Regions from separate parts of the Terrabacter sp. Soil811 genome, predicted to be linked through region 1. Evidence: predicted binding sites of a transcription regulator. Region 1 holds the regulator's gene; the other holds the start of a gene.
The links. Region 1 encodes HspR, which represses chaperone genes until heat shock. Its sites were predicted from a motif close to AAGTTGAGTCNNNNNGACTCAACTT; they were not measured.
Positions count from the first base shown of each region.

Region 1 (5,511 bases):
CGTCGGTCCTCATCCAGGTCTTCCAGGGTGAGCGTGAGATCGCGCAGCACAACAAGTCGCTCGGCACCTTCGAGCTGACCGGCATCGCGCCGGCGCCGCGCGGTGTGCCGAAGATCGAGGTCACCTTCGACATCGACGCCAACGGCATCGTCAACGTCTCCGCCAAGGACCAGGGCACCGGCAAGGAGCAGAAGATGACGATCACCGGCGGCTCGGCCCTGTCGAAGGAGGAGATCGACAAGATGGTCAAGGACGCCGAGGCGCACGCCGACGAGGACAAGAAGCGTCGCGAGGAGGCCGAGGTGAGGAACCAGGCCGAGCAGCTCGTCTTCTCGACCGAGTCCTTCCTCAAGGAGTCGGGCGACAAGGTCCCGGCCGACGTCAAGACGCCGGTCGAGGAGTCGCTCGCCGACCTCAAGGCCTCCATCGCCGAGGGGTCCGAGGCCAGCGCCGACGACATCAAGGCGAAGGTCGAGGACCTCAACACGAAGTCGCAGGCCATGGGCCAGGCCGTGTACGCCACCGAGCAGGCCTCCGCGAACGCTGCGAGTGCCGCCGGGGCGCAGGACGGCGCTCCTGCCGACGACACCACGCCCGGTGCGTCCGGCGCGTCCGACGACGACGTCGTCGACGCCGAGGTCGTCGACGACGACGAGGCCAAGGAAGCCAAGTGACCGAGTCCCCGAAGCACGGCACGCCCGGCGAGCAGCCTGACGTGACCGCGACGGGCGCGACGGGTGCCGGCGGCGACGCCGCCGGCACCCCGCCGCGGGCAGACTCCGCCCACGGCGAGCGCCACCACACGTACTACGAGGGCGGCGCAGGCGCGTCGTCCGAGCCCGGTGGCGAGGACGAGTTCGACCACACCGCAACCGATTCCAACGAGACCGGCGACGCCGGCGAGTCCTCGCAGACCGAGGGCGTGGCCCTCGCCGAGGAGGACACCATGGCCGCGACGCTGCTCGCCGACCTGCAGCGGCTGCAGGCCGAGTACGTCAACTACAAGAAGCGCGTCGACCGCGACCGCGAGGTCATCCGCCACACCGCGGTCGGCAGCGTCGTCGAGTCCCTGCTCCCGGTCCTCGACGACATCCACATGGCCCGCCAGGCCGGCGACCTCGCCGGTGGCCCCTTCGCCGCGATCGCCGACAAGCTCGAGGCGACCCTCGGTCGCTTCGGCGTCGAGCGCGTCGGCGAGGCCGGACAGGAGTTCGACCCCAACGTGCACGAGGCACTCATGCACGTCGAGGCCGAGCTGCCCGAGGGGGCGACCGGCACGACCGTCGTCCAGGTGCTCCAGCCGGGCTACCGCATCGGCGACCGTCTCGTCCGCGCCGCCCGGGTCTCGGTTGCCGACCCCGCCTGAGACGTCCGCCGCCGGGCTGCGCACGCAGCCCGGCGGCATACCCGATGATGGGAGCAGCGTGAGAGTCACCGTGAACGAGGAGGTGCGCCATGGCTAGTCAGGACTGGTTCGAGAAGGACTTCTACGCGATCCTCGGCGTGCCCCAGGACGCCGACGCCGCGACGATCAAGAAGACGTACCGCAAGGTCGCGCGCACGATGCACCCCGACCACAACGTCGGCGACCCCAAGGCCGAGGAGCGCTTCAAGGAGGTCGGGGAGGCGTATGCCGTCCTGTCCGACCCCGAGAAGCGGCGCGAGTACGACGCGATCCGGGCCATGTCGCACGGCGGTGCCCGCTTCACCGCGGGCGGCGCGGGCGGCCAGGGCGCCGGTTTCGAGGACATCTTCTCCGCCTTCGGTGGGGCGGGTGGTCCCGGTGGGCAGCGCGTGCGCTTCGACACCGGTGGCGCCGGCGGCCAGCCCAACCTCGAGGACATCCTCGGGCAGATGTTCGGCGGGGGTGCACCCGGCGCCGGCTACGGCGGCTACGGCGCGACGGCAGGTCCGCGCCCCGGGTCCGACGTCCAGGCCAACACGCGCATCGGCTTCCGCGACGCCGTCGAGGGCTCGACGGTCTCGCTCAGCTCCCCCGACCTCGGTCGCATCAATGCCCGCATCCCTGCGGGCGTCAAGGACGGGCAGCGGATCCGCCTGCGCGGCAAGGGTCGCCAGGGCGACCCCGGCGCGCCGGCCGGTGACCTCATCCTCACGGTGGGGGTCGACAAGCACCCGGTCTACGGACGTGAGGGCGACAACCTCACCCTCGACCTGCCCGTCACCTTCGCGGAGGCCGCGCTCGGCGCGACCGTCGCGGTCCCGACGCTCGACGGCGGGTCGGTCAAGGTCAAGGTGGCGCCGGGCACCCCGAGCGGCCGCGTCCTGCGGCTCAAGGGGCGCGGCGTCAAGCGGGGCGACCACGCCGGCGACCTGCTGGCCCGCGTGCAGGTGGTCGTGCCGCAACGGCTGACCGACGAGGCCCGCGAGGCCATCGAGCGGATGGCTGCGGCCGAGAACGGCCACGACCCCCGGGCCGACCTCTTCCAGCGCGCCCGAGCCTGACGAGCGAGGTGACGACGATGGCCCGCAAGAGCGCCCGCCCCGGTGGGCACGACGACGACGCACCCGTCTTCGTCATCTCCGTCGCGGCCGAGCTGGCCGGCATGCACGCGCAGACGCTGCGGCAGTACGACCGGCTCGGCCTCGTCTCCCCGTCGCGCACGCGCGGGGGCGGGCGGCGCTACAGCGCGCGCGACGTCGAGCTGCTCCGCGACGTGCAGCGCCTGTCACAGGAGGGTGTCTCGCTGGCCGGCATCCAGCGCATCCTCGACCTCGAGAACCACGTGACCGCCCTCCGGTCACGGGTCGAGGAGCTCGCCGCCGACCTGGCGGCGGCCCAGGCGGCTCTGTCGGCCGGCGCCCGGGTCTTCGCGGTCGGTCCACGTGGCGAGGTCGTGGCGGTCCGACCCGGCCAGCGCCCGCCTCGCGCCCCGTCGTCGCAGGCGCTCGTCGTGTGGCGGCCCGAGCGCTAGGTCTCCGCCGCCCGAGGCGGTGCTCGTGTGTCAGACTGTGCTCGCCTCAAGCAGACGGGGCGCGCCGTTGTGGAATGCCGCCGGAGGCAGCTTCTTGACCCCAGTCCCGGAGGTCGTGTGACCCCGCACCACCCTGAGGGCGCCCTGCCCGGCGCCCCCACGACGAACGCCTCGAGCCTCGGCGTGCCCTCGTCCCCGACGAGCATGCGTGACCTCTTCCTGCGCACCGTCTGGTCGGCGACCTCGCTGGGGCCGGTCGAGTCCTGGCCCGCGAACCTGCGGATCCTCGTCGACGTCTGCCTGTCGTCGCGCTTCCCCATGCTCGTCTGCTGGGGACCCGACCTGCTCATGCTCTACAACGACGGCTACCGCACCCTCCTCGGCGAGAGCAAGCACCCCGACGCGTGGGCGCGGCCGGTGCGGGCCGTCTGGCCCGAGGTCTGGGACGTCATCGGCCCGATGTTCGAGGGGGTCACCAGTGGCGGCCCGGCGACGTGGGTCGAGGACGAGCTGCTCGTCGTCGACCGCGCCGGCTACCTCGAGGAGGCCTACTTCACGTGGTCCTACGGCGCCATCCACGACGACTCGGGTTCCGTCGTCGGCGTGCTCAACGTCGCGACCGAGACCACCGCGAAGGTGGTGGCCGAGCGCCGCGCCGACGTCGCGTCGCGGCTCTTCGCCTCGCTGGCCGACGCCGAGGACGCCGAGGACGTACGCCGTCGTGCCCTCGAGGTGCTCCGCTCGGACGGTTTCGACCACCTCTCGATCGACCTGCGCTGGTGCGCGCCGGGGGACCCGGCTCCTGACGGGGTCGACGACGAGGGCCGGACGGTGCACGTCGTGCCCGTCGTCGAGCCCGGGCTGCTCGAGCCCACCGCGCACCTGCTGCTGACCGAGAACCCCCGACGCCCGTGGGACGCCCAGCTCCAGGTCTACGCCGAGCTGTGCGCCGCGCACGTCGCGATGGCGCTGAGCGGCATCCGCCGTCTCCAGGAGGAGCGTCACCGGTCCGAGGCACTGGCCGAGCTCGACGTCGCCAAGTCCGACTTCTTCGCCAACGTCAGCCACGAGCTGCGCACGCCGCTGACCCTCATCGCCGGACCGGTGCAGGACGCCCTCACCGCCGACGGCCTGGACCCCGAGCAGCGCCAGCGCTTCGAGCTGATCCGCCGCAACACCGACCGTCTCGCCGGCCTCGTCGACCGCATCCTCGACCTCACGCGGGTCGAGGCCGGGGCCGTCGAGCCGCACTGGGTCCTGGCCGACGTGGAGGAGCTCGTCACCGGCATCGGCGCGAACTTCCGCCCGGCCATCGAGCGCACCGGACTCGAGTTCGAGGTGGTGTGCGACGACCTCGACCACGAGGCCTACGTCGACGTCGACATGTTCGAGCGCATCGTGCTGAACCTGCTGTCGAACGCCCTGAAGTTCACGGCGCGCGGACGCATCTCGCTCCACCTGGGCGGGACCGACACCGGTTTCGCCGTCTCGGTCACCGACACCGGTATCGGCATCGCCGAGAAGGACCTCGACCTCGTCTTCGACCGCTTCCGGCAGCTCGACCGCGGCGACGACCGACGATCGCGCGAGGGCGCCGGCATCGGCCTGTCGCTCGTGCGCCAGCTCGTCGACCTGCTCGGCGGCCGCGTCGCCGTGCAGTCACGGCAGGGCAGGGGCAGCACCTTCACCGTGTCCTTCCCGTGGGGCCGGCCCGCGGAGCGGGCCGCGCTGCGCCCCTCGATCACGCCGCGCTCGGCCGAGTCCTTCATCCACGAGGCGAACAGCTGGGTCGTGCGCGACGCGGTCGCGGCCGAGATGCAGGCGTCGTCCGCGGACGCCGAGCAGCTCCCCGGCCCGATGTCACCGGCCACGCGGCCGGACGGCGTGCGTCCGACCCTGCTCGTCGTCGAGGACAACCACGACATGCGCGACTACATCGCGCGCCACTGCGTCGTCGACTACGACGTCGTGTCGGTGCGCGACGGGGTCGAGGCCCTCGAGCACCTGCGCGCCCGACGTCCGTCGATCGTCCTCGCCGACGTCATGATGCCCCGCATGGACGGCCTGACCCTCGTGCGCGAGATCCGGGCCGACGCGAGCCTGCGCGACCTTCCCGTGGTCCTGCTGTCCGCGCGGGCCGGCGTCGAGGCCAGCACCACCGGGCTGCTCGAGGGTGCCGACGACTACGTCATCAAGCCGTTCCAGCCCCAGGAGCTCCGCGCGCGCCTCGCCGCCAATCTCGTGCGGGCGCGATCGCGGTCGCGCGACGCCGCGTGGCTGCGGGCGATCCTCGGAGCCATCCAGGAGCCGTTCGTCGTCGTCGACGCCGAGGGCCTCGTCGTCCAGGTCAACGACGTGTTCACCCGGACCTTCGGCTGGTCGCTCGCGGACGGTCCGCTCGTGCCGCCGTACCCGTGGTGGATCCCGGAGTCGGAGTCCTCCGACGAGCACCACCAGCACCAGCGACGCATGGAGCTGCTCCAGTCCGGCCGACCCGTCGAGGACGACCGCTACCGCATCCTCCGGCGCGGCGGCGGTGAGGCCTGGGTCCACGTCCGGTCGGCGGGCGTGCCGG
Region 1 covers NZ_LMSX01000001.1:1,111,386-1,116,896, reverse strand. The annotation lists gene dnaK (molecular chaperone DnaK) at 1-674, shown strand, start outside; gene ASH01_RS05185 (nucleotide exchange factor GrpE) at 671-1,366, shown strand; gene ASH01_RS05180 (DnaJ C-terminal domain-containing protein) at 1,456-2,466, shown strand; gene ASH01_RS05175 (heat shock protein transcriptional repressor HspR) at 2,484-2,936, shown strand; gene ASH01_RS05170 (ATP-binding protein) at 3,054-5,511, shown strand, end outside.

Region 2 (5,511 bases), on a different contig from region 1:
CGTTCTCGTCATGGGTCACGACGACGAGCGAGGCTCCGGTGTGCGCCGCGAGCTGCGTCAGGTGGTGCATCACCTCGGCGCTGGTCGACTGGTCGAGCGCACCGGTCGGCTCGTCGGCGAAGACGACCCCGGGTCGGGCCACGAGGGCGCGGGCGATGGCGACCCGCTGCGCCTGGCCGCCCGAGAGCTCGCCCGGACGGCGCTTCTCCAGCCCCGAGAGGCCGAGCGGGTGGAAGAGCGTCGCGGCCCGCGCCGTCGCCTCCGACCGCCTGACCCCGCCGAGCATGAGCGGCAGGGCCACGTTCTCGATCGCCGGCAGCTCGGGCAGCAACATTCCCTGCTGGAAGACGAAGCCGAAGTCCTCGCGGCGCAGCACGGTGCGTTCGCGGTCCGACATCCGTGCGATGTCCCGGCCGCGCCACAGCACCTGGCCGCCGGTCGGTCGCAGGATCCCGGCGAGCACGTGCAGCAGGGTCGTCTTGCCGGATCCGGACGGCCCCATGACGGCGAGGCTCTCGCCGGCGCGGATCGTCAGGTCGACGCCGCCGAGCGCGGGCGGTCCGGCGGAGGCCCCGGAGCGGCCGTAGGTCATGACGAGGTCCCGGGCGACGAGGTCGCGGGCCGGGTCGGGCGACGGCGCCCCTGCCGGACGCGAGGGGGCCTGGGCGCCGGTGAGGCCGACGGTGGGGCTGACAGGTGGGGCGAGGGTGGGGGAGGCTGGGAAGGCTGGGCGCTCGGGCGCACCGGACGGCGTACGGGCTGGGTCGTAGTAGCTCATGGACCCAGCCTCGCCGCGGTGGGCCGGGTCTCACATCGGGCCGTGGTCGCCTCCCGGGCGGGACGGCATACGACCCCGGTATGACGACCGGGACGCGGGCGTACGACGAAGGGGCCGGGGACGTGGTGTCCCCGGCCCCTTCGGCCGTGCTGGCGGATCGCTGCGGTCAGCGCTCCGTGCCGGTCAGCCCCGCGTCGGGGTAGACCTGGTCGTCGGGCACGGGCGGGCCGGCCGTGATGTTGACCCCGAGCGCCTCGTCGAGGGCGGCGCCCTCGGGAAGCTCCGGGAGGTCGTCGGCCGGCCGGTGCGCGGCGTCCGGGTGGGCCATGTCGGAGAAGGTGAACGTCTCCGCCTTGCCCTCGCCCTCGGTGTCGACCTTGACGTACTGGCCGGAAGCGAAGTCCCCGAACAGGATCCGCTCCGACAGGGCGTCCTCGATCTCGCGCTGGATGGTGCGGCGCAGCGGACGCGCACCGAGCACGGGGTCGTAGCCCTTCTTGGCGAGCAGGTCCTTGGCGGACTGCGTGAGCTCCATGCCCATGTCCTTGTCCTTGAGCCGCTTGTCGAGCTTGGCGATCTCGAGGTCGACGATCTGGATGATCTCGTCGCGGCTCAGGTGCGGGAAGACGATGGTGTCGTCGACACGGTTGAGGAACTCGGGTCGGAAGTGCTGCTTGAGCTCGTCGGTGACCTTCGCCTTCATCCGCTCGTAGTCCGAGCGGCTGTCGGGTCCGGCCGAGAAGCCCATGTTGGCCTTGGAGATGTCCCGCGTGCCGAGGTTGGTCGTCATGATGATGACGGTGTTCTTGAAGTCGACCATCCGACCCTGCGAGTCGGTGAGGCGGCCGTCCTCGAGCACCTGCAGCAGCGAGTTGAAGATCTCCGGGTGTGCCTTCTCGACCTCGTCGAAGAGCACGACGGAGAACGGCTTGCGGCGCACCTTCTCGGTGAGCTGGCCGCCCTCCTCGTAGCCGACGTAGCCGGGAGGCGAGCCGAAGAGGCGGCTCACCGTGTGCTTCTCGGAGTACTCGGACATGTCGAGTTGGATCAGCGCGTCCTCGCTGCCGAAGAGGAACTCGGCGAGCGTCTTGGCGAGCTCGGTCTTACCGACACCGGTGGGGCCGGCGAAGATGAAGGAGCCACCCGGACGACGCGGGTCCTTGAGGCCTGCACGGGTGCGGCGGATCGCCTGGGACAGCGCCTTGACGGCGTCGTCCATGCCGACGATGCGCTTGTGCAGCTCGTCCTCCATGTGGAGCAGTCGGCTCGACTCCTCCTCGGTCAGCTTGAAGACCGGGATGCCGGTGCTGGCCGCCAGGACCTCGGCGATGAGCTCCTCGTCGACCTCGGCCACGACGTCCATGTCGCCCGACTTCCACTGGGCCTCACGGGCGGCCTTCTCCTGGCGCAGGCGCTTCTCGTCGTCGCGGACGCGGGCCGCGCGCTCGAAGTCCTGCCCGTCGATGGCCGACTCCTTCTCGCGCACGAGCGCGGCGATCTTCTCGTCGAACTCGCGCAGGTCCGGCGGAGCCGTCATCCGACGGATGCGCAGTCGCGCGCCCGCCTCGTCGATGAGGTCGATGGCCTTGTCGGGTAGGAAGCGGTCGTTGACGTAGCGGTCGGCCATGTTGGCGGCCGCGACGAGCGCACCGTCGGTGATCGTCACGCGGTGGTGGGCCTCGTAGCGGTCACGCAGACCCTTGAGGATCTCGATCGCGTGCGGCAGCGTCGGCTCCTGCACCTGGATCGGCTGGAAGCGCCGCTCGAGGGCCGAGTCCTTCTCGATGTGCTTGCGGTACTCGTCGAGCGTCGTCGCACCGATCGTCTGCAGCTCACCACGGGCGAGCATCGGCTTGAGGATCGACGCGGCGTCGATGGCGCCCTCGGCGGCACCTGCACCGACGAGCGTGTGGATCTCGTCGATGAAGATGATGATGTCGCCGCGGGTGCGGATCTCCTTGAGGACCTTCTTGAGCCGCTCCTCGAAGTCACCGCGGTAGCGGCTGCCGGCCACGAGCGAGCCGAGGTCGAGGGTGTAGAGCTGCTTGTCCTTGAGCGTCTCGGGCACCTCGCCCTTGACGATGTCCTGGGCGAGACCCTCGACGACGGCGGTCTTGCCGACGCCGGGCTCGCCGATGAGGACGGGGTTGTTCTTGGTGCGGCGGGACAGCACCTGCATGACCCGCTCGATCTCTTTCTCACGGCCGATGACCGGGTCGAGCTTGCCCTCACGGGCAGCCTGCGTGAGGTTGCGACCGAACTGGTCGAGCACGAGGGAGCCCGCGGGCGTCCCCTCGGCCTGGCTCTGGCCGACACCGGCGCCGGCCTTCTCGCCGCCCTGGCCACCCTGGTAGCCGGAGAGCAGCTGGATGACCTGCTGGCGGACCTTGTTGAGCTCCGCGCCGAGCTTGACGAGGACCTGGGCGGCGACGCCCTCGCCCTCGCGGATCAGGCCGAGCAGGATGTGCTCGGTGCCGATGTAGCTGTGGCCGAGCTGGAGCGCCTCGCGGAGCGAGTACTCGAGGACCTTCTTCGCGCGGGGCGTGAAGGGAATGTGACCGGTGGGGGCCTGCTGCCCCTGGCCGATGATCTCCTGGACCTGGGCCCGGACCGCTTCGAGCGAGATGTCGAGCGATTCGAGGGCCTTCGCGGCGACGCCTTCGCCTTCGTGGATCAGACCCAGGAGGATGTGCTCGGTCCCGATGTAGTTGTGGTTGAGCAGGCGAGCTTCCTCCTGCGCGAGGACAACCACCCTTCGGGCCCTGTCGGTGAACCGTTCGAACATGTTCTTCTCCTGACTGATCGAGAGACATCTCGATGCTATCTGTGCCCGCTGTGGACGAGCACACCCCGACCAACGCCGGTGGTGTCCCTCCTGTTCCCCATCCTGAGCGTGATCGGCTCAGGTTCAGCCGCTGTTCGCCGTGAGCGGACAGATGCCGTGAGGCGTGTCGTGATCCTTGCGTATGCCGTGTCGTACCCGCCCAGTGTCCGCCCGCACTGTTGCCGGCGCGTTTCACATCCGTCTCGCACGGGTCGCCGAGGTCGGGTCATGCCGGCAGGGCGAGGTCGCCCGACCTGCTCGGGAAGTGTCGGCGCCACTCGTGCCGGAGCCGGGGCACCGGCATACCTGCTCGGCGCATGGCCCGCGTGATCATCGCGAGCGTGTTCGTCGGTGTCGAGTAGATGTCCCGGGACACGACCACGAGCCGGCGGATCTGCTCGTCGTCCAGCGCCTCGTCGCGGCCGATGTCGCTGAGCCACTGCTCGTCCGACTCGGCGTGCTGCCTGCCGTCGTACTCGATGATCAGTCGGAAGGGGAGGTAGGAGAGGTCGTAGCGCCGCAGCAAGGTCCCGCCGTCGTCGTGCACCCGGTGGTCCACCTCGGGCTCGGGAAGCCCGGCGAGGACGATGAGCAGCCGCAGGCGCGTCTCCATCGGTGAGTCGACACCCGCGCGGACGAGCGCCGCTGCCCGGCGGGCCAGTCGGGAGTACGGCCCTCGACGGGCACGGGTAGCCGACACGAGCTCATCCGGGGTCGTCCGTCGGCGCCGCACCAAGGAGTCACCCAGCACGACCAGGTCGACGAGGGTCAGGCAGTGAGCCAGGTCCAGGAACGTCTGCACCGGCGACGTCATCCGGATGCCTCGCCACAGCACCACCTGCTGCTCCGCCTTCGCCCGGTGCCCCGTCAACCCGGCTCCCTTGACCCGCAACCGACGCGAGGTCACATGGACGTCGGGGTGGTCGGGCGCCACTGCCCCCAGGAGCCGGGCAGCCGTGTGGTGCGAGACGTAGCTTCCTTGCTCGGCGACCAGCAATGCGGCCTCGGCGAGCTCGAGGTCGCCCACCGGGGTTCGATGTCGGACGTAGACCCCGTGGAAGAGCGCCCGGTAGCCGCGGCGCAGCTGGCCGTCCGACAGGTGTCTCGCCTCGGACCGAAGAAACGGCCGTCCCTCGTTCAGGGTCATGGCCCGACCATCTCCCAAGGGCGAGGACCCCTGCCCGCGCTCTCCACAGCACCGTCGGTTTGGGGGCCGCGGCGCCTGAGCGTGCGGGGTTTGGCGCCTGATCCCGTCGGCCTGGGGGCCGCGGCCCGCAAGGGTGCGCGCCCCGACGGTTTGGGGGCCGCGGCGCCCGGAGGTGCGGGGTTTGGCGCCTGACCCCGTCGGTTTGGGGGCCGCGGCGCCCGAAGGTGGGGGTCGGCGCGAGAGCTGCGCCTTGGCTGGGTTGGCGTACGCCTCGTGGCGGGGTCAGGCTTTTCGGTGGGCGAAACGGTCGTGGAGGTCGCGGACCTCGGCCTCGAGCTCGGGGGCCGGCCCGTCGACGACCGCGCCCGGCACGACGTCGCGGATCGACAGCGCCGCGACCGGGGACGGGGCCGAGCCCCACGCCGACCGCCACGCGGTCAGCTGGGCCGAGCTCACGGCATACGCGATCCGGCCGAGGCCGACCCACGCGTGCGCTGCTGAGCACATGGGACAGTGCTCGCCCGAGGTGTAGACGGTCGCGGCCGCCCGCTCCGAGGCGGTCAGGTGGGCACCCGCCCAGCGCGCGATGGCGAACTCGGGGTGCTGGGTGGCCTCGAGCGCGAGGACGTGGTTGTGGTCCTCGAAGAGCACCTCGCCGTCGCCCGACACGAGGACGGAGCCGAACGGCTCGTCCCCACGCTCCAGGGCCAGGCGCGCGAGCAAGACCGCCCGGCGCAGGTGCTCGAGGTCGGTGGCGTCGAG
Region 2 covers NZ_LMSX01000007.1:32,191-37,701, reverse strand. The annotation lists gene ASH01_RS07100 (ABC transporter ATP-binding protein) at 1-778, opposite strand, end outside; gene ASH01_RS07095 (ATP-dependent Clp protease ATP-binding subunit) at 945-3,563, opposite strand; gene ASH01_RS07090 (hypothetical protein) at 3,829-4,749, opposite strand; gene ASH01_RS07085 (nucleoside deaminase) at 5,032-5,511, opposite strand, start outside.
Region 2: a site for HspR is predicted at 3,663-3,687, ahead of ASH01_RS07095 (ATP-dependent Clp protease ATP-binding subunit). Genes of this name have one in related genera too.